3 regions of the Xanthomonas sp. WHRI 8932A genome follow, and region 2 is predicted to be linked to each of the others. Evidence: predicted binding sites of a transcription regulator. Region 2 holds the regulator's gene; each other region holds the start of a gene.
The links. Region 2 encodes FliA, which starts transcription of late flagellar genes. Its sites were predicted from a motif close to TAAAGTTTNNCNNNCNNNGGCCGATAA; they were not measured.

Region 1: VC212_RS20940 (methyl-accepting chemotaxis protein) is a predicted target of FliA. The motif match lies at 1,900-1,926, and genes of this name have one in related genera.
Region 3: VC212_RS16710 (flagellin) is a predicted target of FliA. The motif match lies at 8,845-8,871, and genes of this name have one in related genera.

Annotation. Positions count from the first base shown of each region.
Region 1 covers NZ_JAYGQQ010000014.1:60,164-70,107, reverse strand. The annotation lists gene hrpB (ATP-dependent helicase HrpB) at 1-1,647, opposite strand, end outside; gene VC212_RS20940 (methyl-accepting chemotaxis protein) at 1,955-4,072, shown strand; gene VC212_RS20935 (DUF1456 family protein) at 4,260-4,733, opposite strand; gene uraH (hydroxyisourate hydrolase) at 4,993-5,352, opposite strand; gene hpyO (FAD-dependent urate hydroxylase HpyO) at 5,322-6,743, opposite strand; gene uraD (2-oxo-4-hydroxy-4-carboxy-5-ureidoimidazoline decarboxylase) at 6,740-7,231, opposite strand; gene hpxZ (oxalurate catabolism protein HpxZ) at 7,228-7,623, opposite strand; gene puuE (allantoinase PuuE) at 7,620-8,510, opposite strand; gene VC212_RS20905 (alanine--glyoxylate aminotransferase family protein) at 8,507-9,763, opposite strand; gene VC212_RS20900 (allantoate amidohydrolase) at 9,753-9,944, opposite strand, start outside.
Region 2 covers NZ_JAYGQQ010000007.1:343,634-353,577, reverse strand. The annotation lists gene flhB (flagellar biosynthesis protein FlhB) at 160-1,290, shown strand; gene flhA (flagellar biosynthesis protein FlhA) at 1,287-3,380, shown strand; gene flhF (flagellar biosynthesis protein FlhF) at 4,212-5,891, shown strand; gene VC212_RS13720 (MinD/ParA family protein) at 5,878-6,762, shown strand; gene VC212_RS13715 (RNA polymerase sigma factor FliA) at 6,759-7,526, shown strand; gene cheY (chemotaxis response regulator CheY) at 7,562-7,954, shown strand; gene VC212_RS13705 (protein phosphatase CheZ) at 7,954-8,580, shown strand; gene VC212_RS13700 (chemotaxis protein CheA) at 8,583-9,944, shown strand, end outside.
Region 3 covers NZ_JAYGQQ010000010.1:33,078-43,021, reverse strand. The annotation lists gene flgF (flagellar basal-body rod protein FlgF) at 1-727, shown strand, start outside; gene flgG (flagellar basal-body rod protein FlgG) at 1,720-2,505, shown strand; gene flgH (flagellar basal body L-ring protein FlgH) at 2,544-3,236, shown strand; gene VC212_RS16730 (flagellar basal body P-ring protein FlgI) at 3,247-4,365, shown strand; gene flgJ (flagellar assembly peptidoglycan hydrolase FlgJ) at 4,367-5,557, shown strand; gene flgK (flagellar hook-associated protein FlgK) at 5,569-7,443, shown strand; gene flgL (flagellar hook-associated protein FlgL) at 7,443-8,648, shown strand; gene VC212_RS16710 (flagellin) at 8,967-9,944, shown strand, end outside.

The DNA.
Region 1 (9,944 bases), on a different contig from region 2:
TTCGCCGCGCAGGTCGCTGTGGTCGAACAGACGCGCGCTGCGGCCGTTGGCGAGCAGATAGCGCAACGGGTCGGTGGGGTGGCGTGCGGCGATGCGGTCGGGGAAGGCATGCGCGAGCAGGTCGCCCAGCGCGTGCGCCTCCACGCTGCTGGGTGGGGCGGTGTCGCAGCGCAGTCGGCGGCGCCATTGTTTGGCGGCACTGTCGATCGCGGCCAGGCCGCCGCGGTTGGCATCGGGCGCGCTGCGGCCCTGGCGAAATGCCGCCAACGCGCGCCAGCGTGCGGCCAATCCATCGCCGCCCTGCCGCAGCGGGTCGCGCGCTTCCAGCAACGCGGCCAGGTCGCAGGCCAATGCCAGGCGCGATGCAGCGCCGGCCTGCGCCAGCATCGCGGCCAGACGCGGATGCGTGCCCAGCGCCAGCATGCGGCGGCCCAGCGCGGTGATGCTGCCGCTGTCGCTGAGCGCGCCCAGCCGTTGCAGCAATTCGCGCGCGGCCGCCAGCGCGCCGGTGGGCGGGGCATCGACAAAGCGCAGCGCATCGCTGCCCCATGCCGCCAGTTCCAGTGCCAGGCCGGCCAGTTCCACCTGGGCGATTTCGGCACGCCGTTGCGGCTCCAGGCGCTGCGATTGCGGCCACAGCCGGTACGCCCAGCCGCTGGCCACGCGTCCGGCACGGCCGGCGCGCTGGTCGGCCGACGCCTGCGAAATGGTGGCTACATCCAGCCGCGAAAAGCCGCTGTTGGGGTCGTAGTGCGGCTCGCGCGCCTGGCCGCTGTCGATCACCGCGCGCACGCCGGGCAAGGTCACCGAGGACTCTGCCACGTTGGTGGCCAGCACCACGCGGCGGCGGCCCTGCGCATCCGGCTGCAGCACCTGGCTTTGCGCGTCCACCGACAACTCGCCGTGCAGCGGCAATACCTGGATGGCCGTGTCCAGCGCGTCCTGCAAGGCGCCTTGCACGCGCGCGATCTCGCGTTGGCCTGGCAGAAACACCAGCACATCGCCGGGATGGGTGAGCAGGGCATGCTCCACTGCGCGCCGCGTCTGTGGTTCCAGCGCTTCGTCGCGGCGCGCGGGGAAATGTGCGATCTCCACCGGGAAACTGCGCCCGGCACTGCTCAGGCGCGGCGCATCCAGAAAACCAGCCAGCCGCTCGCCATCCAACGTGGCCGACATCGCCACGATGCGCAGGTCCTCGCGCACCTGTGCCTGCACGTCCAGCGCCAATGCCAGGCCGAGGTCGCCGGCCAGATGGCGTTCGTGGAATTCGTCGAACAGCAGCGCGCCCACGCGTTCCAGCATCGGGTCGTCCTGGATCATCCGGGTCAGGATGCCTTCGGTGACCACTTCGATCCGGGTGCGCGCAGAGGTCTTGTTTTCGAAGCGGATGCGGTAGCCCACCGTTTCGCCGACCGGCTCGCCCAACTGGCGCGCCATGAACAGCGCAGCGCTACGCGCGGCCACCCGGCGCGGTTCCAGCATCACGATGCTGCGGCCGGCCAGCCACGGCGCATCCAGTAACGCCAGCGGCACCTGAGTGGTCTTGCCGGCACCGGGCGGGGCTTCGAGCACCAGACGCGGGTGGGCGGCAAGGCTGTCGCGGATCTGCGGCAGCAGTGGGGCGATGGGGAATGCAGGTTCGGTCATGCGCGGCAAGGATACGGGCCTGCTCGCGCCGGTGCGATGGTCGGGGATCGAGGTGGAGCCTGTCAGGGAATGGCGTATGGCCTGTCGGCAACGCAACCGCTTGGGCTTGCCGCCAGCGCTTGCTGCCCGGCGACGTGCTGCGGGCCAAGAGCCTGCGTGCACAAAGATATGCGCCCCACAGCCGCTCCGGCAGCGTCCGCTCGGTTGCTGCGTGGCGGATCCGACGAGTGCAAATGCAGGAGGCTTGCATGCTTCAGAGTGCATGGCTGGCGTCGATAACCCGGTTGAACCCGTCACTGGATTGACCATGTCCACCCCGTCCCCGCGTTTTGTCAGTCTGCAAAGCAAGCTGCTGGGCGCCCTTGCGCTTGGTCTGTCGATCATCCTGTTGTGCGCACTTGGCGGTCTGGGCTCTGCCTGGTTGAGTCTGTCCGGCAAGGTGCCGGTGGAAGTGGCGCAGGCTTCGGCCAGCGAAGAACTCACCCGCGATTTCCGCCTGCAGGTGCAGGAATGGAAGAACGTGCTGATCCGGGGCCGCGACCCTGCACAGCTCGAAAAACATCTGACTGCCTTCCGCGACAAGGGCAAGAGCGTGCAGGGCACGGTCACCTCACTGGCAGGCGCGCTGGCCGATCCGCAGGCGCGCACGTTGGCGCAGGACTTTGCCAAGGCGCATCTGGCACTGCAGGTCAGCTACGAAGCGGCGCTGGGCAAGTTTGCCGAATCCGGCTACGACACCCAGGTGGGCGATCAGCTGGTCAAGGGCAAGGACCGCGCGCCCAGCCAGACGTTGGAGGCGTTGGTCGCGCGCAACAAGGCGTTGGCCGATGCGGCCGTGCTGGCAAGTTCGCAATCGGCGCAGCACATGCTGGTGTATTCGGCGCTGGCCACCATTGCTGCGGCGTTATGTCTGGTGGTGGTGTTGGGGTGGTGGATTCGACGCTCGATCGTGCGGCCCATCGAAAACGTCGCGCGTGCGGCACGCCTGGTGGCGGCCGGCGATCTGTCCGCGCGGGCTGCGGTCAGCAACCGCGATGAAATCGGCCTGCTTGGCCAGGCAATGGGGCAGGTGGTCAACACGCTTACCGATGTCTCCAGCGCGCAGGCGGACATGGCGCAGCGCCACGAAGCCGGGCAGATGAGCTACCGCATGGACGCGCAAGCGTTTCCCGGCGCTTACGGCCGGATGGTCGATGACACCAACGGATTGATCGGCGCGCAGGTGGGCCTGATCGGTACCATGCTGCAGGTGATGCAGCATTACGCGGTGGGCGACATGTCGGTGGACATGCCGCGCCTGCCGGGCGAAAAGGCGCAGATTACCGATGCGATGGACACCACCAAGCGCAACCTGGCGGCCATCAATGGCGAAATTCGCGGCCTGGTGGAAGCGGCTGCGGCCGGCGACTTTGCCACCCGCGGCAATGCCGATGCCTACAAGTTCGAATTCCGCGGCATGGTCGAGGGCCTCAATGGCCTGATGCAGAACGTGGACCAGAATCTGGGCGAGTTGTCGCAGCTGCTCAAGGCGATCGCCGATGGCGATCTGACCGCGCGCATGCGCGGTAATCAGCAGGGCGTGTTCGCGCGGATGCGCGACGATGCCAACGCCACCGTGCAGCGCCTCACCGATATCGTTGGCGATATCACGCTGGCCGCGCAGACCATCCGCACCGCCTCGGCAGAAATTGCCGCCGGCAACAGCGATCTGGCGCAACGCACCGAACAACAGGCCGCGAATCTTGAAGAAACCGCAGCCTCGATGGAAGAACTCACCTCTACCGTGCGGCAGAACTCCGACACCGCGCAGCAGGCAAGCCGTGGTGCGCAGGCCGCTGCCGACATCGCCGGCCGTGGCGGCGAGATGGTCGCCAGCGTGGTCGATACCATGGGCGAGATCGAAGTGTCGTCGAAGAAGATCGCCGAGATCATCAGCGTCATCGACGGCATCGCGTTCCAGACCAATATCCTGGCGTTGAACGCGGCGGTGGAAGCCGCGCGCGCCGGCGAACAGGGCCGCGGCTTTGCGGTGGTGGCCTCCGAGGTGCGCGCGCTGGCACAGCGCTCGGCCGGTGCCGCCAAGGAGGTCAAGCAGTTGATCGATGCATCGGTGGAGAGCGTGGCGCGCGGGAGCGCACGCGTGGATCAGGCCGGACGCACGATGCAGGACATCGTGCAATCGGTGCAGCAGGTCACCACGCTGATCGCCGAGATCTCCGCTGCCTCGCGCGAGCAATCGTCGGGCATCGAACAGGTCGCGCGCACCGTCAACGACATGGACGAAACCACCCAGCGCAATGCTGCGTTGGTGGAAGAAGCCTCGGCCGCCGCACGTGCGATGGAAGAACAGGCAGTGGAGCTGAGCGAAGCGGTGTCGGTGTTCCGACTAGATGCACGCAAGCCGCGCTTGGTGGCGGCTGCGTGAGTCTGCAGACGGGCAAGATAGCTGGATGAACGCCTCTCGCGTGGGAGTGCTCTCATGCGAGAGGCGGCAGTCCGCCGTCTGCACGCACACGCATGATGTGTGCGTGTGTATGCGATCGGTCATCGCGTAGGGATGCAGTGCTGCGACGCTGATCGACTGAGCGTCGAACGCATCGGCATTGAAACCATCACCCCGCTTCGCGCACCCGGGCGGTGAGGCCTTTGAGGAAGGCGCGCAGCAGTTGGTCGCCGCAAGGGCGGAAGTTCTTGTGGCCGGGCTGGCGGAACAGGGCCGACAGTTCCGGCTTGGACAGGGGGAAGCCGGCGCCAGCGAAGATGGCGTGCATGTCCACGTCCTTGAGTTCGAAGGCCACGCGCAGTTTTTTCAGCACCAGGTTGTTGCCGACGCGGGTTTCCAGCGGGCGGGCCGGCTGACTTTCGTCGCGGCCGCGGAAGCGCAGCACCAGGCCATCGAGAAAGCGCGCCAGCATCGCATCGGTGCAGGGCTCGAAACCGGGCTCGTCTTCCTTCTTCAGCCAGGCCTGTACCTGCGGCTTGTCGAGCGCGAACTCGGGGTCGGCCAGGTGAGTGATTTCCACCACCTTGTCGTCGCTGAGGTCGAGCATGTAGCGGATGCTGCGCAGTACATCGTTGTGGATCATGACAATTCCGGGGCCCCGGCCTGTCGCCGGAAAGGCGTCATTCTACGGGGCCGGGGTGGAATGCGGCGTGTGTCGCGCCGATCCGTTACCGATCTGAAGCCGCCCGGAAGCGGCTGATAAGGCGTTGTGGGCAGCCGTCGTGAGCCGCTGTCGGGTGCATGCGGCCGGTGCGTGGGAGTTGAAGGTCGAGTGGTATGCGCCGGCCCACGGTATCGACCGCGCCGGCCTTGCGGGCGAGCGCAGTCGGTCTGAGCGCCACTCAGCTGCCGCGATAAGTGGAATACCCGTACGGCGACAGCAGCAGCGGCACATGGTAATGGCCGTCGTCGGCAATGCCGAAGGCGATGGGCACCTGTTCCAGAAACGGAGGGTCGGCCAGTGCGGTGCCGGTGGCGCGCCAGTAGCCTGCCACGTCGAATTCCAGCCGGTAGCGGCCGGGCTGCAGGGTGAGGGTAGCCAGCGCCGGGCAGCGCCCGTCCTGGTCGGTGACCGCCTCCAGCTGCAATGTGTCGCCGGCGAACAGGCGCAGCGGCACCCCGGCAGCAGGGCGGCCGGCGGCGGTATCCAGCACATGAGTGGACAGGGTGCTCATGCGACCGCCTGGGTCGGTTGTGGCCATTGGCCGACGAATTCGGGTTGGTCGTAGGCCAGATAGCTGTCGACGATGGCCTGGCGTTCGTCCAGGAACAGCTGGTCGGCCACCGCGCGGGCCAGCCGCGGCAACGCAACCTTGAGCCCGGATAGCGCGGCGGCCGACGGGCCGTGGTTGATCAGCGCCGAATAGTTGAAGGCGAACAGCCCGTGCAGCAGTGCGGCGTCGTCCGGCGTGCGTGGTAACAGTTCGAAGCCCGGCCCCAGATACGGGTGTGCATCGAGCACCGGGTTGGCCTGGCCCGGCGGTGGTTGGTAGCGGTCTGCCCAACAGGCGATGCGCCCGGATAGCGCGGCCAGCTCCGGGCGCAGCTGCGGGTCGGTGACCAGGCCGGTGGCCACGGCCAGGAAATCGAAGCGGTGTTCGCCGTGCGGGGTGCGCACCACCACCGCGCCATCGCGCTCGGCCACCTCCAGCCATGGCGCGCCCAGGTGCAGCGCAAAGCCTGGGTGCGCGCAGGCGCGCTGGAAGGTGTCGTTGGTAGGCGGTTGGTTGTGTGCGAAGAAGCTGGCCATCATCCGGTACTTGTCCGCATCGGGCAGGGCCAGAAACCGCGGAATGATGCCGGCCTGCTCCATGTGGCGGAACGGGTTGATGCGCGGCAATTCACTGCGGCGCACGAACACTTCGGCCGTAGCGACGCCCTGATCCAGCGCAAAACAGGCGTTGTCGAACGCCGATGCGCCGCCGCCGAGAATGCCCACGCGCTTGCCGGCAAGCGCGGCGAAGTCGATGTGGCTGGAGGTATGTGCGTAGCGGTGGCTGGGCAGGGCACGGCCGATCCAGTCCGGCACCACCCACTGGCCACCGCCCTGGATGCCGGTGGCCAGGATCAGCTTGCGCGTCAGCAGCGGCGCGCCCATTGTCAGATGCAAGCGGTGGATGCCGGGTGCGACCTCGGGTTCGACGCGTGCCAGCTGCGTGGCGTTGCGCACCGGCAGCCGCAGCGCCGCGCGGTACCAGCGTAGGTAGTCCATCCAGCGGGCGCGTGGAATCTTGTCCAGCGTGTCCCAGGCCGCGCTGCCGTGTTGCGCTTCCCACCAGGCGCGAAAGGTCAGCGAGGGCACGCCCAGGTCGATCGAGGTGATCTGCTTGGGCGTGCGCAGTGTCTGCATCCGTGCGTAGGTGACCCAGGGACCTTCCTGGCCGGCCGGGTTTTCGTCGATGACCAGCACGTTGTGCACGCGCTCGCGTTGCAGTGCGAACGCCGCGCCCAGTCCGCTCTGGCCGGCGCCGACGATCACCACGTCGTAGACATGCCCGGCCGGATGTACGCGCGGTTGCACCCAGGCATCGCCGCCATGGGCCAGGCGTTGCAGGTCGCGGGCGAGCTCGCGTTCGAGTTGGGCCAGGCTCATGGCAGTGCCTCCAGGCGCAAGTGGACGATCTTGCCGATCTCGGCGAGGGCGGTGGCGATCTCGGCGTCGCGCGAGGCATCCATGCGCTGCTCCAGCGCGGCCAGAATGCCGGCCTTGTCATGCAGCCGCACGCAGATCACGAACGGGAAACCGAAGCGCTGGCGATAGGCCTGATTGAGCGCATGGAAGCGGGTGAATTCGTCCTCGCCCAACCGATCAAGACCGGCCGAGGCCTGCTCGGCCGCCGAGGCGGCGGTGAGCGTGCGATCGATCGCTGCCTTGCCGGCCAGCTCCGGGTGCGCGCGAATCAACGCCACCTGATCTTGCGGCGATGCATCGAACACCACCTGCATCAAGCCGCGATACACATCCTCGAACGGGCGGCGACGCGCGGCGCGCTCCACCACCCACGGCGAATGTTCGAACACCTCGCGATAGCGCGCCACGAAGGCGGCATCGTCCAGCACACGGTCGTCGGTCACGCTCATGCGTGAGTCCCTTGCAGCGACACGTGCGCGGCCACCACTTTCCAGCCATCGGCAAAGCGCACCCAGCTCTGGCTTTGGCGGCCGCGCGCGCTGCTGCCTTCGCGGACGAATTCCGCATGGGCGGTTGCGCAGTCCTGGCCATAGCTGTGCACTTCCACATGCGCAAGCTGGCGTTGTGGCGAGCCGCCGCGGCCGATGCGAAACGCGCGGATCGCGTCGATGCCGTACAGCACCTCACCCACGCCATACCGCACGGTGCTGGGCGCTGCATGAAACAGTGCATCCATCGCGGCGATGTCATCGCGCATCAATGCACTTTCGTAGGCGTGGAAGGCGGCAGTCACCTGGGCGATCACCTCGGGCAGATCGATGTCGGCAGTGACAATGCTCATGCCGGATGCACCTGCAGCCAGTGGCGCGCGATATCGATGCGTCGCGCCACCCAGGCATCGCCGCTGGCCAGCACGTGATCGACAAAGCGCGCCAGTGCGGCCGCGCGTGCGGGCTTGCCGACGAGGCGCCCGTGCAGGCCGATCGAGAGCATGCGCCCGCCTTCGCTGCGCAACTGCTCGAAGCTGTCGCGCAGATAGCGAAAGAACGGTTCGCCATCGGCAAACCCGTTGTAGGCGACGAACTTCATGTCGTTGGCATCCAGCGTGTACGGCACGATCAACTGCGCGCGCCCGTGGCGGGTGTCGTAATACGGCACATCGTCGGCATAGCTGTCGGCGTCGTAGACAAAGCCGCCTTCTTCGGCAACCAGGCGTGCGGTGTTGGGGCTGGTGCGGCCCTGGTACCAGCCCAGCGGGCGGCTGCCGGTGACGCGGGTGTGCACCGCAATCGCCTGTGCGATATGCGCGCGCTCGGTGGCCTCGTCGATATGTTGGTAGTCGATCCAGCGCAGCCCGTGGCTGGCGATTTCCCACTCGGCGGCCTGCATCGCGGCCACTGCGTCAGGATTGGCGGCCAGTGCGTTCGCCACGCCGAACACGGTCACCGGCACCGCGCGTGCAGTGAACAGCCGATGCAGCCGCCAGAACCCGGCGCGGCTGCCGTATTCGTACAGGCTTTCCATGGCCATGGCGCGTGCGCCGGCCTGGGCGTGTGCGCCGACCATTTCCGACAGAAATGCTTCGGATGCCGCATCGCCGTTGAGCACGCAGTTTTCTGCGCCTTCTTCGTAATTGATGACGAACTGCACTGCGATGCGCGCGCCACCCGGCCACTGCGCCGCCGGCGGGGTGGCGCCGTAGCCGACCATGTCGCGCGCCGCGCTCATGCAGCCGGCTCCGCATGCCAGGCCGCCAGGGCGGCTTCCACTGCCAGGCCGGGCGTGCAGGTGTAGCCTTCGGCACGCAGCACCGCTTCCAGCGCGGCCAGGGTGAGCAGCACCTTGTGCTTCATCGCGTTGTAGCCCATCGCGCCGATGCGCCAGATCTTGCCTTGCAGCGGGCCGAAGGCGGTGCCGATCTCGATCTCGAAATCCTCGCGCATGCGCCGCCGCACCGCGTCGTTGTCGATGCCCGCCGGGATCACCACACCGGTCACGTTGGTCATGCGATGCGCCGCGTCGCCGAACACCTCCAGACCCATCGCGGTGATGCCTGCGCTCACCGCACGGCCGGCGGCGGTGTGGCGCGCGAACCGTGCGTGCAGGCCTTCCTGCAGCGCGACGCGTGCGCATTCGCGTGCGCCATACAACATGGTGGTGGCTTCGGTGTGGTGGTTGAGGCGCTTGTCCGACCAGTAATCCATGATCATCGCCAGGTCGAAATAATTCGACGCGATGCGTGGCCCGGTTCCGTTGACGATGTCTGTGCGCACGATGCCGCGTTCGACATGCCGGCGCGCAAAGATCGCCTCGGCCGCGCGCTCGGACACGGTGATCGGTGCCGAGCCAGACGGCCCGCCCAGGCATTTCTGCAGGCCGCCGGTGACCACGTCCACGCCCCAGCGGTCGCTGGCGATCTCCATGCCGCCGATGGTGGCGGTGGCATCCACGTAACTCAGCGCGCCGGCCGCGCGGCACAGTGCGCCCAGGCCATCGAGCGGCTGCGCCATGGTGGTGGAGGTGTCGCCGTGCACGGTGGCCACCAGTTTGGGCGCCACCCGTTCGATCGCCTCGGCAATGGCGGCCAGCGGCACCACCTCGCCCCATGGTGCATCCACGCTGTGCACGTCGGCGCCCAGGCGCTGCAGGATTTCGGTAAGCAACAAGCCGAAGCGGCCGAAGTTGATCACCAGCACGCGGTCGCCCGGTTGCACCAGCGATATCAGCGCCGCTTCGATGCCGGCACGCGCGGTGCCGTCGACCAAAAACGTCCAGCGATTTTCGGTGCCGAACAATGGCCGATACAGCGCCATCACCTCGTTCATATAGGTGGTCATTTCCGGGTCGAACTGGCCCAGCAGATCGGCCGCCATCGCGCGCAGCACGCGCGGATGCGCATTGACCGGGCCGGGGCCCATCAACAGGCGTTGTGGCGGATCGAGTTCGCCAAAGGTATGCAGGTGGCGCAGATCAGGTGACAAGGGGGTCTCCCAGGTGTTCGATGAAATGGCGCATGACCGCCAGGGCGACCTCGGCATCGGCCGGGTCGACGTGTTCGTCCGGATGATGGCTGATGCCGCCGGCGCAGCGCACGAACAGCATCGCGGTTGGGCAGAGCGCGGCCATCGTCATCGCATCGTGGCCGGCACCGGAGACCAACCG
Region 2 (9,944 bases):
TTGTAGACCGACGGGCTGCCCTCGCCCCTCACCGTCGCCACAACCCTCCAGCAGCTCAACGCGCGGCCACTGCTTTTTTCGATTCCCCAATCCCGATTCCCGCTCCGAAACTGGAACGCCGCTTGCATGAGACCAGGCTGATCCCCCACCGGCACCTCCATGTCCGAGTCCGACGACGGCGGCGAGCGTACAGAGCTTCCCACCGAAAAACGCCTGCGCGAAGCACGTGAGCAGGGCAACATCCCGCAATCGCGGGAGTTGTCCACCGCAGCGGTGTTCGGCGCCGGCGTGTTCGGGTTGATGGCACTGGCCGGCGGCATCGGCGACGGCGCGGCGGTGTGGATGAAGACCGCGCTCAGCCCCGACCCGAGGATGCGCGAGAACCCGATGGCGCTGTTCGGCCACTTCGGCGACCTGCTGATGCAGCTGCTGTGGGTGATGCTGCCGCTGATCGGCATCTGCCTGCTGGCCGGGCTGGCCGGCCCGCTGCTGATGAGCGGCCTGCATTTTTCCAGCAAGGCCATCATGCCCGACCTCACCAAGCTCAACCCGGCCAGCGGGATCAAGCGCATGTGGGGCAGCAACAGCCTGGCCGAGCTGGTCAAGTCGATCCTGCGCCTGCTGTTCGTTGGCCTGGCGGCCTGGCTGTGCATCTCCAAGAACCTGCACGGCCTGCGCTCGCTGGTGAACCAGCCGCTGGAACAGGCGATCAGCAACGGCCTGCACTTCACCAAGAGCCTGCTGTTCTACACCGCCGGCGCGCTGGTACTGCTGGCCGCCATCGACGCGCCGTACCAGAAGTGGAACTGGATGCGGAAGCTCAAGATGACGCGCGAAGAGATCAAGCGCGAGATGAAAGAAAGCGAGGGCAGCCCGGAAGTGAAGGGCCGCATCCGCCAGATGCAGATGCAGATGTCGCAGCGCCAGATGATGGAAGCGGTGCCCAAGGCCGACGTGGTGCTGATGAACCCGACCCATTACGCGGTGGCGCTCAAGTACGAAGGCGGCAAGATGCGCGCCCCGATCGTGGTGGCCAAAGGCGTGGACGAAATGGCCTTCCGCATCCGCGAAGCCTGCGAACAACACCGGGTGGCGATCGTCACCGCACCGCCTTTGGCACGCGCCTTGTATAGGGAAGCTCAAATCGGCAAGGAAATTCCCGTGAGACTCTATTCGGTCGTGGCCCAGGTGCTCTCCTACGTCTACCAGTTACGCGGCTGGAACGGCGGCCCGATGCCGGAATTGCCTTCGCTGGACGTGGATGAGTTCGGCAAGGGAGCCAGCGCATGAGCGCCCAACCTACCCCGCTGAACGCCCGTCGCGTCATGGAGTTGCTGCGCAACGGCCTGGGCGCCCCGCTGGCGCTGATGGCCATGCTGGCCATGCTGATGGTGCCGCTGGCCGCACCGGTGCTGGACGCGCTGTTCACCTTCAACATCGCCATCTCGCTGATGGTGCTGCTGGCGGTGATCTACGTGCAGCGCCCGCTGGAATTCACCATTTTCCCGATCGTGCTGCTGATGACCACGATGCTGCGGCTGGCGCTGAACGTCGCCTCCAGCCGCGTGATCCTGATCAACGGCCAGGACGGCCACGCCGCGGCCGGCAAGGTGATCGAGGCCTTCGGCCAGTTCGTGATCGGCGGCAACTACGCCGTGGGTATCGTGGTGTTCGCGATCCTGACCATCATCAACTTCGTGGTCATCACCAAGGGTGCCGGGCGCGTGTCGGAAGTGACCGCCCGCTTCATCCTGGACGCTATGCCCGGCAAGCAGATGGCCATCGATGCCGACCTCAACGCCGGTTTGCTGACGCGTGAGGAGGCCAAGGCCCGCCGCGAAGAGGTCCGCGAAGAAGCCGACTTCTACGGCGCAATGGACGGTGCCAACAAGTTCATCCGCGGCGACGCCATCGCCGCCATCATGATCCTGTTCATCAACCTCATCGGCGGCATGGCGGTGGGCATGTTCCAGCACGACATGAGCTTTGTGGATGCCGCGTCCACCTACACCCTGCTGTCGATCGGCGACGGTCTGGTGGCGCAGCTGCCGGCCCTGCTGGTGTCGTCTTCGGTCGCCTTGCTGGTGACCCGCGCCTCGCGGGCGCAGGACATGCGCGGCGCCATGATCAGCCAGGTGTTCGGCCAGCACCGCGCACTGGCGGTGGCCGCCGCCATCCTGGGCCTGGTCGGCCTGGTGCCGGGCATGCCGAACGTCGCGTTTTTGACGCTCGGCCTGATCCTGGGCGTGATCGCCTGGAAAATGTACAAGCGCAGCCTGGTGGTCGCCCCGACCGGCGACCCCGCCAGCGACCCCAAGGCCGCCGCCGCAGCCGCCACCGCGCAGGCCAGCGCCGAACTGAGCTGGGACGAACTGCGCCCGATCGACCCGCTGGGCCTGGAAGTGGGCTACCGGCTGATCCCGCTGGTGGACAAGCACCAGGGCGGCGAATTGATGGCGCGCATCAAGGGCGTGCGCCGCAAGCTCACCCAGGACATCGGTTTCCTGGTGCCGCCGGTGCATATCCGCGACAACCTGGAACTGTCGGCCAACGCCTATCGCCTGCTGGTGCATGGCGTGCCGGTAGCGACCGCCGAGATCTATCCCGACCGCGAGCTGGCGCTGGACCCGGGCGGTGCGCTCGGCCAGCTGGACGGCATTCCCGGCAAGGATCCGGCGTTCGGCCTGGATGCCACCTGGATCCAGCCGCATCAGCGCTCCTACGCCGAATCGATGGGCTACACCGTGGTCGACCCGGCTACCGTGGTGGCTACGCATCTGTCGCACCTGATCCGCGAACACGCCCCGGAACTGCTTGGCCACGAAGAAGTGCAGCAGTTGCTGGCCACCCTGGCCAAGACCGCGCCGAAGATGGTCGAAGACCTCACCCCGAAGGCGCTGCCGCTGTCGGTGGTGGTGCGCGTGCTGCAGAACCTGCTGATCGAGCGGATCCCGGTGCGTCAACTGCGCAAGATCGTCGAAGCGCTGGTCGAGCACGCCCCGCAGAGCCAGGACCCGGCCACCCTCACCGCCGCCGTGCGTACCTCGCTGGGCCGCTTCATCGTGCAGGAGATCGCCGGCATGTCCGCCGAACTGCCGGTATTCACGCTGGCCCCGCAGCTGGAGCGCGTGTTGCAGGAATCCACCCACGGTAACGGTGTGGCGCTGGAGCCCGGCCTGGCCGAGCGTCTGCACCAGAGCCTGGCCGATTGCGTCGGCAAGCAGGAAGCCCGCAACGAACCGGCCGTGGTCCTGGTACCCGGCACGGTCCGCGCCGCCCTGGCCCGCCTGGTCCGCCACAGCGTGCCCAGCCTGTCGGTGCTGGCGTATAGCGAAGTGCCGGAAGACAAACGCCTGAAGCTGGTCGGCACGATCAGCTGATTCGAAAGCACACCGTCATCGCCCTAATTCCGTAGGAGCGCACCCGGGCGCGACAGCGTTACCGGGACAGCCCCATCGCGCCCAGGTGCGCTCCTACGATGCAGCGTGCCCCCTGACCAGGCGCAGTTGACGCCGCTCTGCATGCTCAACCGCGGCAACGCGCGGTGTTCCGGACGACGACCTACCACTAAGCAACATCGTCGCCCCCTTTCCGTAGGAGCGCACCCGGGCGCGACGGCTTTACCGGGACAGCCCCATCGCGCCCAGGTGCGCTCCTACGACTGCATCGGCGCTCCGGTACAACCTGACAGCCTCTATCGCGTCCTCCAGCAATCGCCGCAGGGCGGCTACCAACCGCCAACGCCAGGCGCCGGAAATCCGCCACTCGGCAAAATCCCAATCGATTGCATGCCACCGACCCTGGGAAGCATGACGAGCGCGACGCTGTCGCGATTCGCGCGGGCGTTCAATGCGCTCCAAGACACGCGATCTGCGCTGCCGTCCAGCACAGGGACGCCGTCGCACCGGCACCCAATGCCGTCGAAAAATTCAATCAGAACATCCACTTAGCGCAGCAAGCCCGGCTCAGCCTCAGTACCCAGCCTCCACCGCGCGCGCCCCGCACCCACTCGCCAAAAACCCAACACCGCCGTTTTGGCACGCCGCGTGCATTAGCTCTGGCGAGACCGCAGACAGCACCACCGCTGCGGGGCGGATGGCAGGACTTGGAACAACCGAACGGGACAGGCAACTCATGACGCTGGCAACACACCCACATTCATCGCGCACCCGTCCGGCGTCCGGCGGGTCCCGTTCCTGGAGGCACGTGGCATGAAGATCAAACGCTTTGTCGCCCCGGACATGCGCACCGCATTCCGCATGGTGCGTGAAGAGCACGGCCCGGATGCAGTGATCCTGTCCAACCGTCGTACCGCTGAAGGCATCGAGATCGTCGCTGCCAGCAACTACGACGAAGAACTCGTGCAGCGTGCGCTGGAAACCGCACGCTCCGATGCGCCGATCACCCACACCGCTCCGCTGCAGCAGGCGCCCGTGCAGCAGGCTCCGGTGCAGGCCGCTGCCCGCCCCGCCGCTCCGGTGCATGCCCCGCTCAAGCCGGCCGCCGAGACCGGCATGAGCCACCGCCAGCGCGTTGCCAGCGCCGCCGAAGAAATGATTGCTGCGATGGCCCTGCGTCAGCCGGTCAGCGTGCCGCGTCAGGCCCCGGTGGCCGCCCCGATCCGCAGCGTGGTGCCGATGCCGGCCGTGCAGGATGTCGCCGCCCCGGTTGTGCAGCGTCAGGAACACGCGCTGTCGGCCGTGCCGGAACAGCTGTTCGCCGACTTTTTGACTACCGCCCCGGTGCAGCGCCCCGCCGTACAGGCCGCTCCGGTGCAGGCGCCGACCCCGGTCGTTGCCGCAGCCCTCGCCGCCCCGGCTTACGCCGCGCATGGGCAGGACGACGACGCATTCGACGACGAGGCCGACTTCAACCTGGACGACGCGCTGCCGCAGATCCTGCCGCCGGCCGCATTGCCGCCGATCGTCGTCGCCCCCGCCGCGCTGGCCGCGGTGCCGGTGGCCGCCGCGCCGGTCCCGCAGAACGACGAAGAACTCAAGCAGCTGCGTGGCGAACTGGCGCTGATGCGTCAGATGATCGAGCGCGAAATGAACCGCCTCACCGACGAGCGCCTGCGTGGCTCCCCGGTGCGTGCGCAGGCGCTGGAGCTGATGGACGACTACGGCTTCGATGCCGGCCTGACCCGCGATGTCGCCATGCAGATCCCGGCCGATACCGAATTGCACCGCGGCCGCGGACTGATGCTGGGCCTGCTGTCCAAGCGTCTGCCGGTGGCTCCGATCGACCCGCTGGAACGCGGCGGCGTGATCGCCCTGGTCGGCCCCACCGGTGCCGGCAAGACCACCACCATCGCCAAGCTGGCGCAGCGCTTCGCCGCCCAGCACGCCCCGCGCGACGTGGCCCTGGTCACCACCGACACCTTGCGCGTCGGTGGCCGCGAGCAGCTGCACAGCTACGGCCGCCAGCTCGGCATCGCCGTGCACGAGGCCGACAGCGCCGAAAGCCTGCTCGCGCTGCTGGATCGCCTGCGCGACTACAAGCTGGTGCTGATCGACACCGCCGGCATGGGCCAGCGCGACCGCGCCCTGGCTGCCCAGCTCAACTGGCTGCGCGCCGCCCAGCAGGTCACCTCGCTGCTGGTGCTGCCCGCCAACTCCCATTTTGCCGACCTCGACGAGGTCGTGCGCCGCTTCGCCCACGCCAAACCCCAAGGCGTGGTGCTGACCAAACTCGACGAGACCGGCCGCTTCGGCAGCGCCTTGTCGGTGGTGGTCGACCACCAACTGCCCATCACCTGGGTGACTGACGGACAGCGGGTCCCCGACGACCTGCACCGCGCCAATGCCGCCAGTCTCGTTCTTCGTCTTGAAGATTTACGGCGCGCTGCCGATAAGCCCTGTACTCCGGAGCACAACCATGCAGTCGCGTGAATACGCAAAGCTGACCAACGCCTTCCCCCTGACGGCGACCCGTCCCGAGCCTTTGGGCCCGGTGCGCACGATTGCCGTGACCGGTGGCAAGGGCGGCGTGGGCAAAACCAACATCTCCGCCAACCTGGCCGTGGCGCTTGCCGACATGGGCAAACGCACGCTGCTGCTGGATGCCGACCTTGGCCTGGCCAACCTGGATGTGGTCTTGGGACTCTCGCCCAAGTTCACCCTGGCCGACCTGATCGCCGGCCGCTGCACGCTCGATGAAGTGATCATCGAAGGCCCGGGCGGCGTGTTGGTGGTGCCGGCCGCCTCCGGTCGCCGCCACATGGCGGAACTGGCTCCGGCCCAGCACATCGGCCTGGTCAATGTGTTCTCCGAACTGGAACGCGACCTGGACGTGATGGTCATCGACACCGCCGCCGGCATCACCGACAGCGTGCTGACCTTCTGCCAGGCCGCTCAGGACACCGTGGTGGTGGTCTGCGACGAGCCGGCCTCGATCACCGACGCCTACGCGCTGATCAAGGTGCTCTCGCGCGAACGCGGCGTGGACCGCCTGCAGATCATCGCCAACATGGTGCGCGACCCCAACGAAGGCCGCCTGCTGTACGACAAGCTCTCGCGCGTCTGCGAAAAATTCCTCGGCGATGTGTCGCTGAACTATCTCGGCCACGTGCCGCAGGACGACTGGTTGCGCCTGTCGGTACAGCGTCAGCAACCCGTCATCAAGGCCTACCCCGCCAGTCCGTCGGCGCAGGCCATTGCCGAAATCGCACGCCGTACCTCGCGCTGGCAGGCTCCCACCGTGCCGCGCGGCAACGTCGAGTTCTTTGTCGAACGCATCATCCAACGGGGAGTGGCCGCATGAGCACTGCTACCGCAACCACGGCCACCGCGCAGTACCGCGCCGTGCAGCGCAATAACGCCAACGACGTGGTGACCCAGCACGCCGATCTGGTCCGCCGCATCGCCCACCATCTGGCGGCGCGTCTGCCGGCCAGCGTGGAAGTGGACGACCTGATCCAGGCCGGCATGATCGGCCTGATCGAAGCATCGCGCAGTTACGACTCCGACCAGGGCGCCTCGTTCGAAACCTATGCGTCGATCCGTATCCGCGGCTCGATGATCGACGAGATTCGCCGTGGCGACTGGGTGCCGCGTTCGGTGCACCGCCGTGCCCGCGACGCTGCCGCCGCAGTGCGCAAGATCGAGCAGAACACCGGCCGCGCCGCCGCCGCCACCGAAGTGGCCGCCGCGATGGAAATGCCGTTGCCCGATTACCTGCGCCTGATGGAAGACGCCGCACGCGGCCAGGTGCTGAGCCTAGAATCGCGCATCGAAGATCACGGCGAGCTGGACACCACCGCCAAGGGTGGCCCCAACCCGCAGCAGATGATGGAGCGTGGCGAATTCGGCCGCGAGCTGGGCAAGGCCATCGGCCAGTTGCCAGAGCGCGAGCAGCTGGTGCTGTCGCTGTACTACGAACAGGAATTGAACCTGAAGGAAATCGGCGCTGTGCTCGGTGTCAGCGAGTCGCGCGTCTGCCAGATCCATGGCCAGGCCGTAGTGCGTTTGCGCGGCCGCCTCAAAGTCTTCGAACTGGCCGACGCCGGTGTCGAAATTGACGACTAATTTTTTCGCGTATTTTTTCGTGTTAGGAGCTTGATGTGAATAAGAACATGCGGATCCTGATCGTGGACGACTTCTCGACGATGCGACGTATCGTCAAGAATCTGTTGGCAGATCTCGGCTTCACCAATACCGCAGAGGCCGAAGACGGCAACAGCGCGCTGGCTGCATTGCGCTCTGGCCCGTTCGATTTCGTGGTGACGGACTGGAACATGCCCGGCATGACCGGCATCGACCTGCTGCGCAACATCCGCGCCGACGCCAAGCTCAAGCACCTGCCGGTGATGATGGTGACCGCCGAAGCCAAGCGCGAGCAGATCATCGAAGCGGCGCAGTGCGGCGTCAACGGCTACATCATCAAGCCGTTCACCGCGCAGACGCTGGAAGAAAAGCTGGGCAAGGTGTTCGAACGTCTGGCGGCGACCGCCTGATGAACGCCACCGTGGAGACGAATGCCGAACGCGCTGCGTTGATCGAGCGTCTGCAAGGTGCGCTTGATGCACTGGAAAGCGGTGACGAAGCTGCGTGGAAGCGCGAGGTCGATCACCTCGCCGCCCTGCGCACGCGTCCGATGATGCAGGGCCTGAGCCGGCTCGCGCGCGAACTTGGGCAGGCGCTGGGCGAGCTGCCCACCGTGCCCGAAGAAGCCGGCGAACTGGACGATGCCTGCTCGCGCCTGGACCACGTGGTGGAAATGACCGAAAAGGCCAGCCATCGCACCCTGGATCTGGTCGAAGAATGCCGCGAGCTGGCCAACAAGCTGCGCGACGGCGGTCTGAATCAGGACCAGGGCGCGCTGATGGACCAGATGCGCCACAACCTCACCGAGCTGTCGCTGGCGCAGAGCTACCAGGACCTCAGCGGGCAGATCATTCGCCGCGTGGCCGGGATCGTGCGCCGCGTGCATGAAGGCTTCGGCGCGCTGGGCCTGCCGCCCAAGAGCACCGAGCCGAAGAAAGACGACGGCGGTCTTGCCGGTCCTGCGGTCAAGGGCCTGGACCGTCACGCGGTGTCGCAAGACGACGCCGACGATTTGCTGTCCGGATTGGGGTTGTAACCATGAGTGCTGTTCCAGACGATATTGCTGCCGATTTCATCGTCGAGGCCCAGGAAATCCTGGATCGCCTCGGCGAACAGCTGGTGTCGCTGGAACAGGCGCCAGACGAAGCCGACCAGCTCAACGCGGTGTTCCGCGGCTTCCACACGCTCAAGGGCGGCGCCGGCTTTCTGGCGATCAAGCCCATGGTGGAGCTGTGCCACGCCGCCGAAGAAACCCTCGGCATGGCGCGCTCGGGCCAGGCAGTGCTGCAGGCGCATCACTTCGATGCCGCGCAGCAGTCGCTGGATTATCTGCAGGCCATGCTGGATGCAATGGGCTCGGGCGAACCCGTGCCGCATGCACCGCCGTCGCTGATCGCACAGTTCGATGCCAAGAGCGGACCGCCGGCGGTCAAGGCCGCGCCCAAGGCCGCAGCTGCGGCGCCTGCGCACGACGACGGCCATGCCGCGCCGGCGCCGGGCGCCAAGGCCGCACCGAAAGCTGGCGCCAAGGGTGGCGCCGAAGCCGAACAGACCGTGCGCGTGGATACCAAGCGCCTGGACGCCATCGTCAATCTGATCGGCGAACTGGTGCTCTCGCGTAACCGGTTGAAGACCTTGCGCACCCGTCTGCGCGATGAAGAACTCGACCGCGCGGTCAGCGTGCTGGATATCGCCACCGCCCGCCTACAGACCGCGGTCATGCGCACCCGCATGCAGCCGGTGAGCAAGGTGTTCTCGCGCTTCCCCAAGGTGGCCCGCGACGTTGCGCGCACCCTGTCTAAGGAAGTTGAGCTGGAACTGGTCGGCGCCGAAACCGAGCTCGATCGTAATCTGGTCGAAGCCTTGGCCGACCCGCTGGTGCATCTGGTGCGCAATGCGATCGACCACGGCATCGAATCGCCGGCATTGCGCGAAGCCACTGGCAAACCACGCAGCGGCCATGTGCGCCTGTCTGCGCAGCAGGAAGGCGACTACGTCAGCATCGAAATCCAGGACGACGGCGCCGGCATCGACCCGGAACGTCTGCGTGAAATCGCCCGCAACAAGGGCCTGATCGATGCCGAAGCAGCTGCGCGTCTGAGCACCGACGAGTGTCTGCATCTGATCTTCATGCCGGGCTTTTCGACCAAGGCCGAAGTCACCGATATCTCCGGCCGCGGCGTCGGCATGGACGTGGTGCAGTCGCGTATCCGCGAGTTGAGCGGGCAGATCCAGATCCAGTCCGAACTGGGCCGTGGCAGCCGCTTCATGATTCGCGTGCCGTTGACCCTGGCCATCCTGCCCACGCTATTGGTGCAGGCCGGCGAAGCGGTGTACGCCCTGCCGCTGGCGCGCGTGGTCGAAGTGCTGCACGCACCGCAGACCTCGCTGGGCTGGTTC
Region 3 (9,944 bases), on a different contig from region 2:
CGGTGCCCGCGCCTCCCTGCAGGCGCAGAGCACCGTGTCGCACAACCTTGCCAACGTCGATACGGTGGGGTTCAAGGCCGCATTGGCCAATACCGAGGCCTTCAAGATCCAGGGCAAGGGGTATCCGTCGCGGATCGATGCGCTGCACGTGGATCAGGGCTTCGATCGCAGCCAGGGCCATCAGAAAGTCACCGGCAACCCGCTGGACGTGTCGCTGCAACAGGACCGCTGGCTGGCTGTGCAATCGCCGGATGGCAGCGAGGCCTACACCCGCAACGGCGAATTGGCGCTCACCGCCAATGGCCAGTTGGTCACCGCCAACGGACATGCGGTGCTGGATGAAGGCGGCAACCCGATGACCATCCCGCCGCACCAGGCGATGGAAATCGGCAGCGACGGCAGCATTTCCATCATCCCGCAGGGCGAAGGCCCGCAGGCGATGGATATCGTCGGCAAGATGAAGGTGGTCGATGCGCCCGCCGACCGTTTGACGCGGCGCCCGGACGGGTTGATGCGCAATACCAGCACCGACCCGGCGCAGGCGTTTGCGGTGGCCACCGGCAAGACCGTCAACAGCGGCATGCTGGAAGGCAGCAACGTGGATGCCGCCGGCGCGCTGGTGGAGATGATCCAGCTGCAGCGCCAGTTCGAAATGCAGGTCAAGATCATCAAGAACGGCGACGACAACGCGCAGTCGGCCAATTCGTTGCTGCGGGTCAGCGGCTAACAACGCCTGGCGAGCGTTGGCCAGGCGGGTGCGTCCCGCGCGGAGGACCCGAGTACGCAGCGATACCTGCCGATTCCGGGCACCGGATGCGCTTGTCTGCTGGCCATCCAGCCACCGTCAGATGTTCTAAAACCGTCAGATGTTCCAAACGTGATCGCCGAAGCGATTGCACCGTCAGGCGGGTGCCTATGGCGGTGTTTCGGCTGCTTGAAGCACGACGACCGCGTTATCGCGGCGCGTTGATCGTACCTGCCGTCTTCGGCGTCAGGCCTGAAAGCGGCCGGCCTGCAAGCGGTCCAAACGCGCAGTGCGCATGGCGTCGCTCCAAGCCGTTGAACCCATTCGCCAGCGAAGACATCAGTCAACGCACGGCACCTGATTTAAACCCCGCGTCTATCAACACCGCGCTTATCTCAGTCGCCGACCAAAACCGGCGGTGCTTGCGCGCGTGTAGGCGTGGGACCTTATGCGGCATGGATGCCGCATAAGAGCCTCCAGGGATGGATTCACGGCGTGTCCCACGCCTACACGCGTGCAAGCGCCCTCAGCAGACCGCCGCCCGCCGTAAATTGGAGGAGGTCAGTATGAAGTGGAGCCCTCGTGACCGGACAGGGTTGGTCGATGCGCGGCGCCGTCTCCGGAAGCGGGACACGCCGTGAATCCGTCCGTGGAGGCTCGGTAGCGGCATCCATGCCGCTACACGGTCCCGCCCCCGGAAACGACGCCGCGCTTCCACGGTTAGCCACTGCTGATCGGCAGGCAATAGCGGAAGGCATCAACGTTCACTGCCTTGCCGTCTGTACGCCGACACATCCCGCAGGCGTCCGCGGTCTCCGACGCACCGATGCATCGTCTCCCGGCCGCCGCGTCTCGGCCTTGCGCCGCGTGATCCACCGCACAGCCGGCAAGATTCCGACGCGGGTTTGGCACAGCACGTGCATATACCCAGCCGTACCCGGAACACATCCCCGGGTCTAACGAGGAATCGGGTCATGAATCAGGCTTTGTGGGTCGCCAAAACCGGACTGGATGCGCAGCAGACGCGCATGTCGGTCATTTCCAACAACCTGGCCAATACCAATACCACCGGCTTCAAGCGCGACCGTGCCGCGTTCGAAGACCTGCTCTATCAACAAGTGCGTGCGCCGGGTGGTTCCACCTCCGCGCAGACGCAGCTGCCGACCGGCCTTCAGTTGGGTACCGGTGTGCGGGTGGTTTCTACCTTCAAGGGCTTCGACCAGGGCAGCCAGCAGCAGACCGGCCGCGCGCTCGACGTGATGGTCAACGGCCGCGGCTTCTTCGAAGTGCAGATGCCCGACGGCACCTCCGCCTACACCCGCGACGGTACCTTCCAGATCAATGCGCAGGGCGAAGTCGTCACCAACAGCGGCTACCCGCTGCAGCCCGGCATCCAGGTGCCCGAAGGCGCGCAGTCGCTGACCATCGGCAACGACGGCACCATCAGCGTGACCCTGGCCGGCCAGGCCGCAGCGCAGGAAATCGGTGCGTTGACGCTGACCGACTTCATCAACCCCTCGGGCCTGCAGTCCAAGGGCGAGAACCTGTTCGTCGAAACCACCGCCTCCGGTCCCGCGCAGAACGGCACCCCCGGCCTCAATGGCCTGGGCACCACTGTGCAGGGCGCGCTGGAAGGCAGCAACGTCAATACGGTGGAAGAGCTGGTGAGCATGATCGAGACGCAGCGCGCCTACGAAATGAATGCCAAGGCGATCTCCACCACCGACTCGATGCTCGGTTACTTGAACAACAACGTCTGATCGGTTTGCCGGTCGCTGCCCTCTCAGGAATCCACGCCATGTCACGCCTGCCCTCTCTCTCTTCGCTGTCTCTTGCCATTGCCTGCAGCGCGCTGCTGGGTGGCTGCGTGGCAGCCGGCGATGTGCGGCCGTTCGCCGAACTGGCGCCGATCGTGCCGGTGGTCGCGCCGGTGGTGCAGCCCAGCGCCGGTGCGATCTATGCCGCCGGCCCGGGGCTGAACCTGTATGGCGACCGCCGCGCCCGCGACGTCGGCGATCTGCTGACGGTGAATCTGGTGGAAAGCACCACCGCCTCGTCCACCGCCAACACCAGCATCAGCAAGGCCGACACCGTCGACATGAGCACGCCCACGCTGCTTGGCGTGCCGCTCACCGTCAACGGCACCGACGTGCTGCGCAACTCCACCAACGGCGACCGCAGCTTTGCCGGAAAGGGCAACACCGCGCAGAGCAACCGCATGCAGGGCAGCGTGACCGTCACCGTGATGCAGCGCCTGCCCAACGGCAATCTGGTGATCCAGGGGCAGAAGAATCTGCGCCTGACCCAGGGCGACGAGCTGGTGCAGGTGCAAGGCATCGTGCGCGCCGCCGACATCTCCCCGGACAACACCGTGCCGTCGAGCAAGGTGGCCGATGCCCGCATCGCCTACGGCGGCCGCGGCGCGATCGCGCAGTCCAACGCGATGGGCTGGTTGAGCCGCTTCTTCAATTCCCGTCTGTCGCCCTACTGAGCCTGCGACCATGAATCTGTCATCCCTGCCCTTCCGTTTGCTCGCCGCCGCCGTCGCGCTGTGCGCGATTGCCGCGCCGGCATCGGCCGAACGCATCAAGGATCTCGCCCAGGTCGGCGGCGTGCGCGGCAACGCGCTGGTCGGCTACGGCCTGGTGGTCGGCCTGGACGGCAGCGGCGACCGCACCAGCCAGGCGCCCTTCACCGTACAGAGCCTGAAAAACCTGCTCGGCGAGCTGGGCGTCAATGTTCCGGCGAACGTCAACCCGCAGCTGAAAAACGTCGCGGCCGTGGCGATCCACGCCGAGCTGCCGCCGTTCGCCAAGCCGGGCCAGCCGATCGACATCACCGTGTCCTCGATCGCCAACGCGGTGTCGCTGCGTGGCGGTTCCTTGCTGATGGCACCGCTGAAAGGCGCCGATGGCCAGGTCTATGCGATGGCCCAGGGCAACCTGGTGGTTGGCGGTTTCGGTGCGCAGGGCAAGGATGGCTCGCGGGTGTCGGTCAACATTCCCAGCGTCGGCCGCATTCCCAATGGCGCCACCGTTGAGCGCGCCCTGCCGGACGTGTTCGCCGGTAGCGGCGAGATCACCCTCAACCTGCACCAGAACGACTTCACCACCGTCTCGCGCATGGTCGCAGCGATCGACAGCAGCTTCGGCGCCGGCACCGCGCGTGCGGTGGATGGCGTGACCGTGGCGGTGCGCTCGCCCACCGACCCGGGCGCGCGTATCGGCCTGCTGGCGCGGCTGGAAAATGTCGAACTCTCGCCGGGCGATGCACCGGCCAAGGTCGTGGTCAATGCACGCACCGGCACCGTGGTCATCGGCCAGCTGGTGCGGGTGATGCCGGCCGCCATCGCGCATGGCTCGCTCACCGTCACCATCAGCGAAAACACCAACGTCAGCCAGCCGGGTGCCTTCAGTGGCGGCCGCACGGCGGTGACACCGCAGTCCACGATCACGGCGACCTCCGAAGGCAGCCGCATGTTCAAGTTCGAAGGCGGCACCACGCTCGATCAGATCGTTCGCGCGGTCAACGAAGTGGGCGCGGCTCCCGGCGACCTGGTCGCCATTCTCGAAGCCCTGAAGCAGGCTGGCGCGCTGACGGCGGAGCTAGAGGTCATCTGACATGCGTATCGCAGCCTCGCCCATTGATCTCAACCCGAGCACCAAGGCCGATCCCGCAAAGATCGACAAGGTCTCACGTCAGCTCGAAGGCCAGTTCGCGCAGATGCTGGTCAAGAGCATGCGCGATGCCAGCTCCGGCGACCCGATGTTTCCTGGCGAAAACCAGATGTTCCGCGAGATGTACGACCAGCAGATGGCCAAGGCGCTGACCGAAGGCAAGGGACTGGGCCTGTCGGCGATGATCTCCAAGCAGTTGAGTGGCGACACTGGCGGCCCGGCGTTGAACACCTCGCTGAGCACCGCCGAAGCGGCCAAGGCCTATGCCCTGGTTGCCGGCAAGCGCGATGCCTCGTTGCCGCTGCCTGCCCGCGACGGCGCGGCAACCAGCGTCGGTGCGAGCCTCGGCGCAGCTGTCGGCGCCGCTGCAGGCATCGGCGCAGGCGGCCTGACCGGTATCGGCATGAGCCAGGTGCTGGATCTGATCGCCGGGCGCAGCGGCGGCAGCGATGCCGGCAGCGACGAGGCGGCCGCGCTGAGCTGGCCGTCGGCCAACGATCGCTGGTCCGATGTAGCCGCCAGCGACGCCGTGGATGCCAATACCGCCGTCAACGCAAGCGCGGCCAGCAGTGCTGCTGCCAGCCTGGGCGAGCGCACGCCGGAAGGCTTTGTCGCCAAGATCTGGACGCACGCACAGAAGGCCGCGCGCGAACTCGGTGTGGACCCGCGTGCGCTGGTCGCACAGGCCGCGCTGGAAACCGGCTGGGGGCGGCGCGGCATCGGCAACGGTGGCGATTCCAACAACCTGTTCGGCATCAAGGCGACCGGCTGGAGCGGCAACAAGGTCACCACCGGCACCCACGAATACGTCAACGGCGTCAAAACCACCGAAACCGCCGACTTCCGCGCCTATGGTTCGGCCGAAGAGAGCTTTGCCGACTACGTGCGCCTGCTGAAAAACAACAGCCGCTACCAATCCGCGTTGCAGGCCGGCACCGATATCAAGGGTTTTGCACGCGGCTTGCAACAGGCTGGTTACGCCACCGATCCGGGCTACGCAGCCAAGATCGCGGCGATCGCCAACGGCCCGACCATCGACCGTGCGGTCGCCGCCATCGGCAACGCAGCGGCAGATCTGTCCAACCGTTACGCCAGCACCGCCGAGCCTGCCGGGCTTGGCACCATCCGTCGTTGAGGTAAACGCCCATGTCCATCATGTCCACCGGGACCAGCGCGCTGATCGCCTTCCAACGGGCGTTGTCGACCGTTAGCCATAACGTCGCCAACATCAATACCGAAGGCTACAGCCGCCAACGCGTGGAATTTGCAACGCGCACGCCCACCGACATGGGCTACGCGTTCGTGGGCAATGGCGCCAAGATCACCGATGTGGGCCGGGTGGCGGACCAGCTGGCCATCTCGCGCCTGCTCGACAGCGGCGGCGAACTCTCGCGCCTGCAGCAGCTGTCGTCGCTGTCCAACCGCGTGGACGCGCTGTATTCCAACACCGCCACCAACGTGGCAGGGCTGTGGTCGAACTTCTTCGATTCCACCAGCGCGGTGTCGTCCAATGCCTCCTCCACCGCCGAGCGCCAGAGCATGCTCGACAGCGGCAACTCGCTGGCGACGCGTTTCAAGCAGCTCAACGGGCAGATGGACAGCCTGAGCAATGAAGTCAACAGCGGATTGACGTCATCGGTGGACGAAGTCAACCGTTTGACGCAGCAGATCGCCAAGCTCAACGGCACCATCGGCAATAGCGCGGCCAACGCTGCGCCGGACATGCTCGATCAGCGCGATGCGCTGGTGAGCAAACTGGTGGGCTACACCGGCGGCACCGCGGTGATCCAGGATGGCGGCTTCATGAATGTCTTCACCGCCGGCGGCCAAGCGCTGGTGGTGGGGACGACCTCGTCCAAGCTCACCACCGTTGCCGATCCGTACCAGCCGACCAAGCTGCAGGTGGCGATGCAGACCCAGGGGCAGAACGTCAGCCTCAGCGCCAATTCGTTGGGCGGCCAGATCGGCGGCCTGTTGGAATTCCGCAGCAGCGTGCTGGAGCCGACCCAGGCCGAACTGGGCCGCCTTGCGGTGGGCATGGCCAGCACCTTCAACGCCGGTCACGCCCAGGGTATGGACCTGTATGGCGCGATGGGCGGCAACTTCTTCAACATCGGCTCGCCCACCACTGCGGCCAACCCTAGCAATACCGGCACCGCTTCGCTGACCGCCAGTTTCAGCAATATGTCGGCCGTGGACGGGCAGAACGTCACGCTCAGCTTCGATGGCACCGCGTGGAAAGCCACCAGCGCCAGCACCGGCGCGGCCGTGCCGATGACCGGCACCGGCACCGCTGCCAACCCGCTGGTGCTCAATGGCGTCAGCATGGTGGTCGGCGGCACGCCGGCCAGCGGCGACAAATTCCTGCTGCAGCCCACTTCCGGGCTGGCCGGCACCGTGTCGGTGGCCATCACCGACCCGTCGCGCATTGCCGCAGCAACGCCGGTCAAGGCCACCGCCACCGTCGCCAACCTGGGCTCCGGCAAGATCAGCGACGTCAAGATCACCAATGCGCAGAACCCGGCGCTGCTGACCCCGTCGTCGGTGGAGTTCATCGATGCCAACCAATACACCATCGACGGCGCCGGCCCGTTCGCCTACACCCCCGGCCAGACCATCAGCGCCAACGGCTGGAGCTTCGCGCTGGATGGCGCGCCCAAGGCTGGCGACACGTTTGGCGTCGGTCCGACGGGCGCCGGCTCCAGCGACAACGGCAATGCCAAGTTGCTGGCCAAGATCGACGATGCCAAAGCGCTCAGCGGCGGCACCGTCACGCTCAACGGCGCGCTGTCGGGCCTGACCACCTCGGTGGGCTCGGCCGCGCGTGCGGCCGATTACGCCGCCGACGCGCAGAAGGTCATCAACGACCAGGCGCAGGCCAGTCGCGATTCGATTTCCGGCGTCAACCTCGATGAGGAAGCCGCCAACATGCTCAAGCTGCAGCAGGCCTATCAGGCGGCCGCACAGATGATCTCCACCGCCGACACCATCTTCCAAGCCATCCTGGGCGCCGTACGCTGATGACCGACCGTATCTCCACCAGCATGATGTACAGCCAGTCGATCGCCTCGATGGGCGCCAAGCAGACGCGGCTGAACCAGCTCGAATCGCAGCTGTCCAGCGGGCAGCGCCTGGTGACCGCCAAGGACGACCCGGTCGCTGCCGGCACTGCCGTGGGTCTGGATCGCGCGCTGGCCGCGATTACCCGCTTCGGCGAAAACGCCAACAACGTGCAGAACCGCCTGGGCCTGCAGGAAAACGCGCTCTCGCAAGCCGGCGACAAAATGGCGCGCGTCACCGAATTGGCGGTGCAGGCCAACAACTCCTCGCTCAGCCCCGACGATCGCAAGGCGATCGCATCGGAACTGACCGCGTTGCGCGACAGCATGGTGAGCCTGGCCAACAGCACCGACGGCACCGGGCGCTATCTGTTCGGCGGCAGCGCCGATGGCAGCGCACCGTTTATCAAGAGCAATGGCGGCGTCGTCTATAACGGCGACCAGACCCAGAAACAGGTCGAAGTGGCGCCGGACACCTTTGTCAGCGACACCCTGCCCGGCAGCGAAATCTTCATGCGCATCCGCACCGGCGACGGCACCGTGGACGCGCACCCTTCCAACGCCAATACCGGCACCGGGCTATTGCTGGATTTCAGCCGCGATGCCAGTACCGGCAGCTGGAACGGCGGCAGCTACAGCGTGCAGTTCACCGCTGCCGACACCTACGAGGTGCGCGACAGCACCAATGCAGTGGTCAGCACTGGTACTTATAAGGATGGCGACGACATCACCGCGGCCGGCGTGCGCATGCGCATCAGCGGCGCACCGGCGGTCGGCGACAGTTTCCAGATCGGGGCCTCCACCACCAAGGACGTGTTCTCCACCATTGACGATCTGGTTGGCGCGCTCAATTCCGACACGCTGACCAAGCCGCAGAAGGCAGCGATGATCAATACGCTGCAGACGTCCATGCGCGACATCGCGCAGGCCTCGTCGAAGATGATCGACGCGCGCGCCTCTGGCGGCGCGCAGTTGTCGGCCATCGACAATGCCAACTCCTTGCTCGAATCCAACGAAGTCACGCTCAAGACCACCCTGTCGTCGATCCGCGATCTGGACTACGCCTCGGCGATCGGGCAGTACGAACTCGAGAAGGCCTCCTTGCAGGCCGCTCAGACCATTTTTCAGCAGATGCAGTCGTCGTCCTTGTTCAACATGATCCGCTGATTTGCAGCAGAAAACCTGCGTTTTCTTCGCTCCTGCGCGTGAGCACTTGCGCAGGCGGACGGAGTTTATTTTTCGAACGGTTATACCAACGCTAAAGATTTAAGGGGTGCTGCCGAATAAACCAAACCCCTTGATACACAACGCTTACGCATTTCGTCCCGCAGCAGAAAAACAGTAAAAAAATACTGAATTTCGCTAAAGGTTCCCGACGCAACGCCGTTATTCATCTCAGCAGCGGCAACGGCCAACTTGATGGCCCCCCTGCGGAGGCTCCGGGCAAGTCCCCCTTGCCGGAAAAATCGCTTAGGAGAAATCAAAATGGCACAGGTAATCAACACCAACGTAATGTCGCTGAACGCTCAGCGTAACCTCAACACCAGCAGCGCCAGCATGTCGACGAGCATCCAGCGTCTGTCGTCGGGCCTGCGCATCAACAGCGCCAAGGACGACGCCGCCGGTCTGGCGATCTCCGAGCGTTTCACCACGCAGATCCGCGGCCTGGACGTTGCCTCGCGCAACGCCAACGACGGTATCTCGCTGGCTCAGACCGCTGAAGGCGCGATGGTCGAAATCGGCAGCAACTTGCAGCGTATCCGCGAGCTGTCGGTGCAGTCGTCCAACGCCACCAACTCGTCCACCGACCGCGACGCGCTGAACTCCGAAGTCAAGCAGCTCACCGCTGAAATCGACCGCGTTGCCAACCAGACCAACTTCAACGGCACCAAGCTGTTGAACGGCGACTTCTCCGGCGCGCTGTTCCAGGTCGGCGCCGACGCCGGCCAGACCATCGGCATCAACAGCATCGTCGACGCCAATGTCGATTCGCTGGGCAAGGCCAACTTCGCTGCCGCCGTCTCCGGCGCTGGCGTGACCGGCACCGCCACCGCGTCGGGTTCGGTCACCGGCATCAGCCTGTCGTTCAAGGACGCCAGCGGTTCGGCCAAGAGCGTCTCCATCGCTGACGTCAAGGTCGGCGCCGGCGACACCGCAGCCGACGTGAACAAGAAGGTCGCTGCGGCCATCAACGACAAGCTGGACCAGACCGGCATGTATGCCTCGATCAAGAGCGACGGCTCGGTGCAGATCGAATCGCTGAAGGCCGGCCAGGACTTCACCTCGCTGTCCGCTGGCACCTCCAGCGCCACCGGCATCACCGTCGGCGCCGGCATCACCACCGCCTCGGCCGCTTCCGGCTCCACCGCTTCGACCCTGAGCAGCCTGGATATCTCCACGTTCTCCGGCTCGCAGAAGGCCCTGGAAATCGTCGACAAGGCGCTGACCGCGGTCAACTCCTCG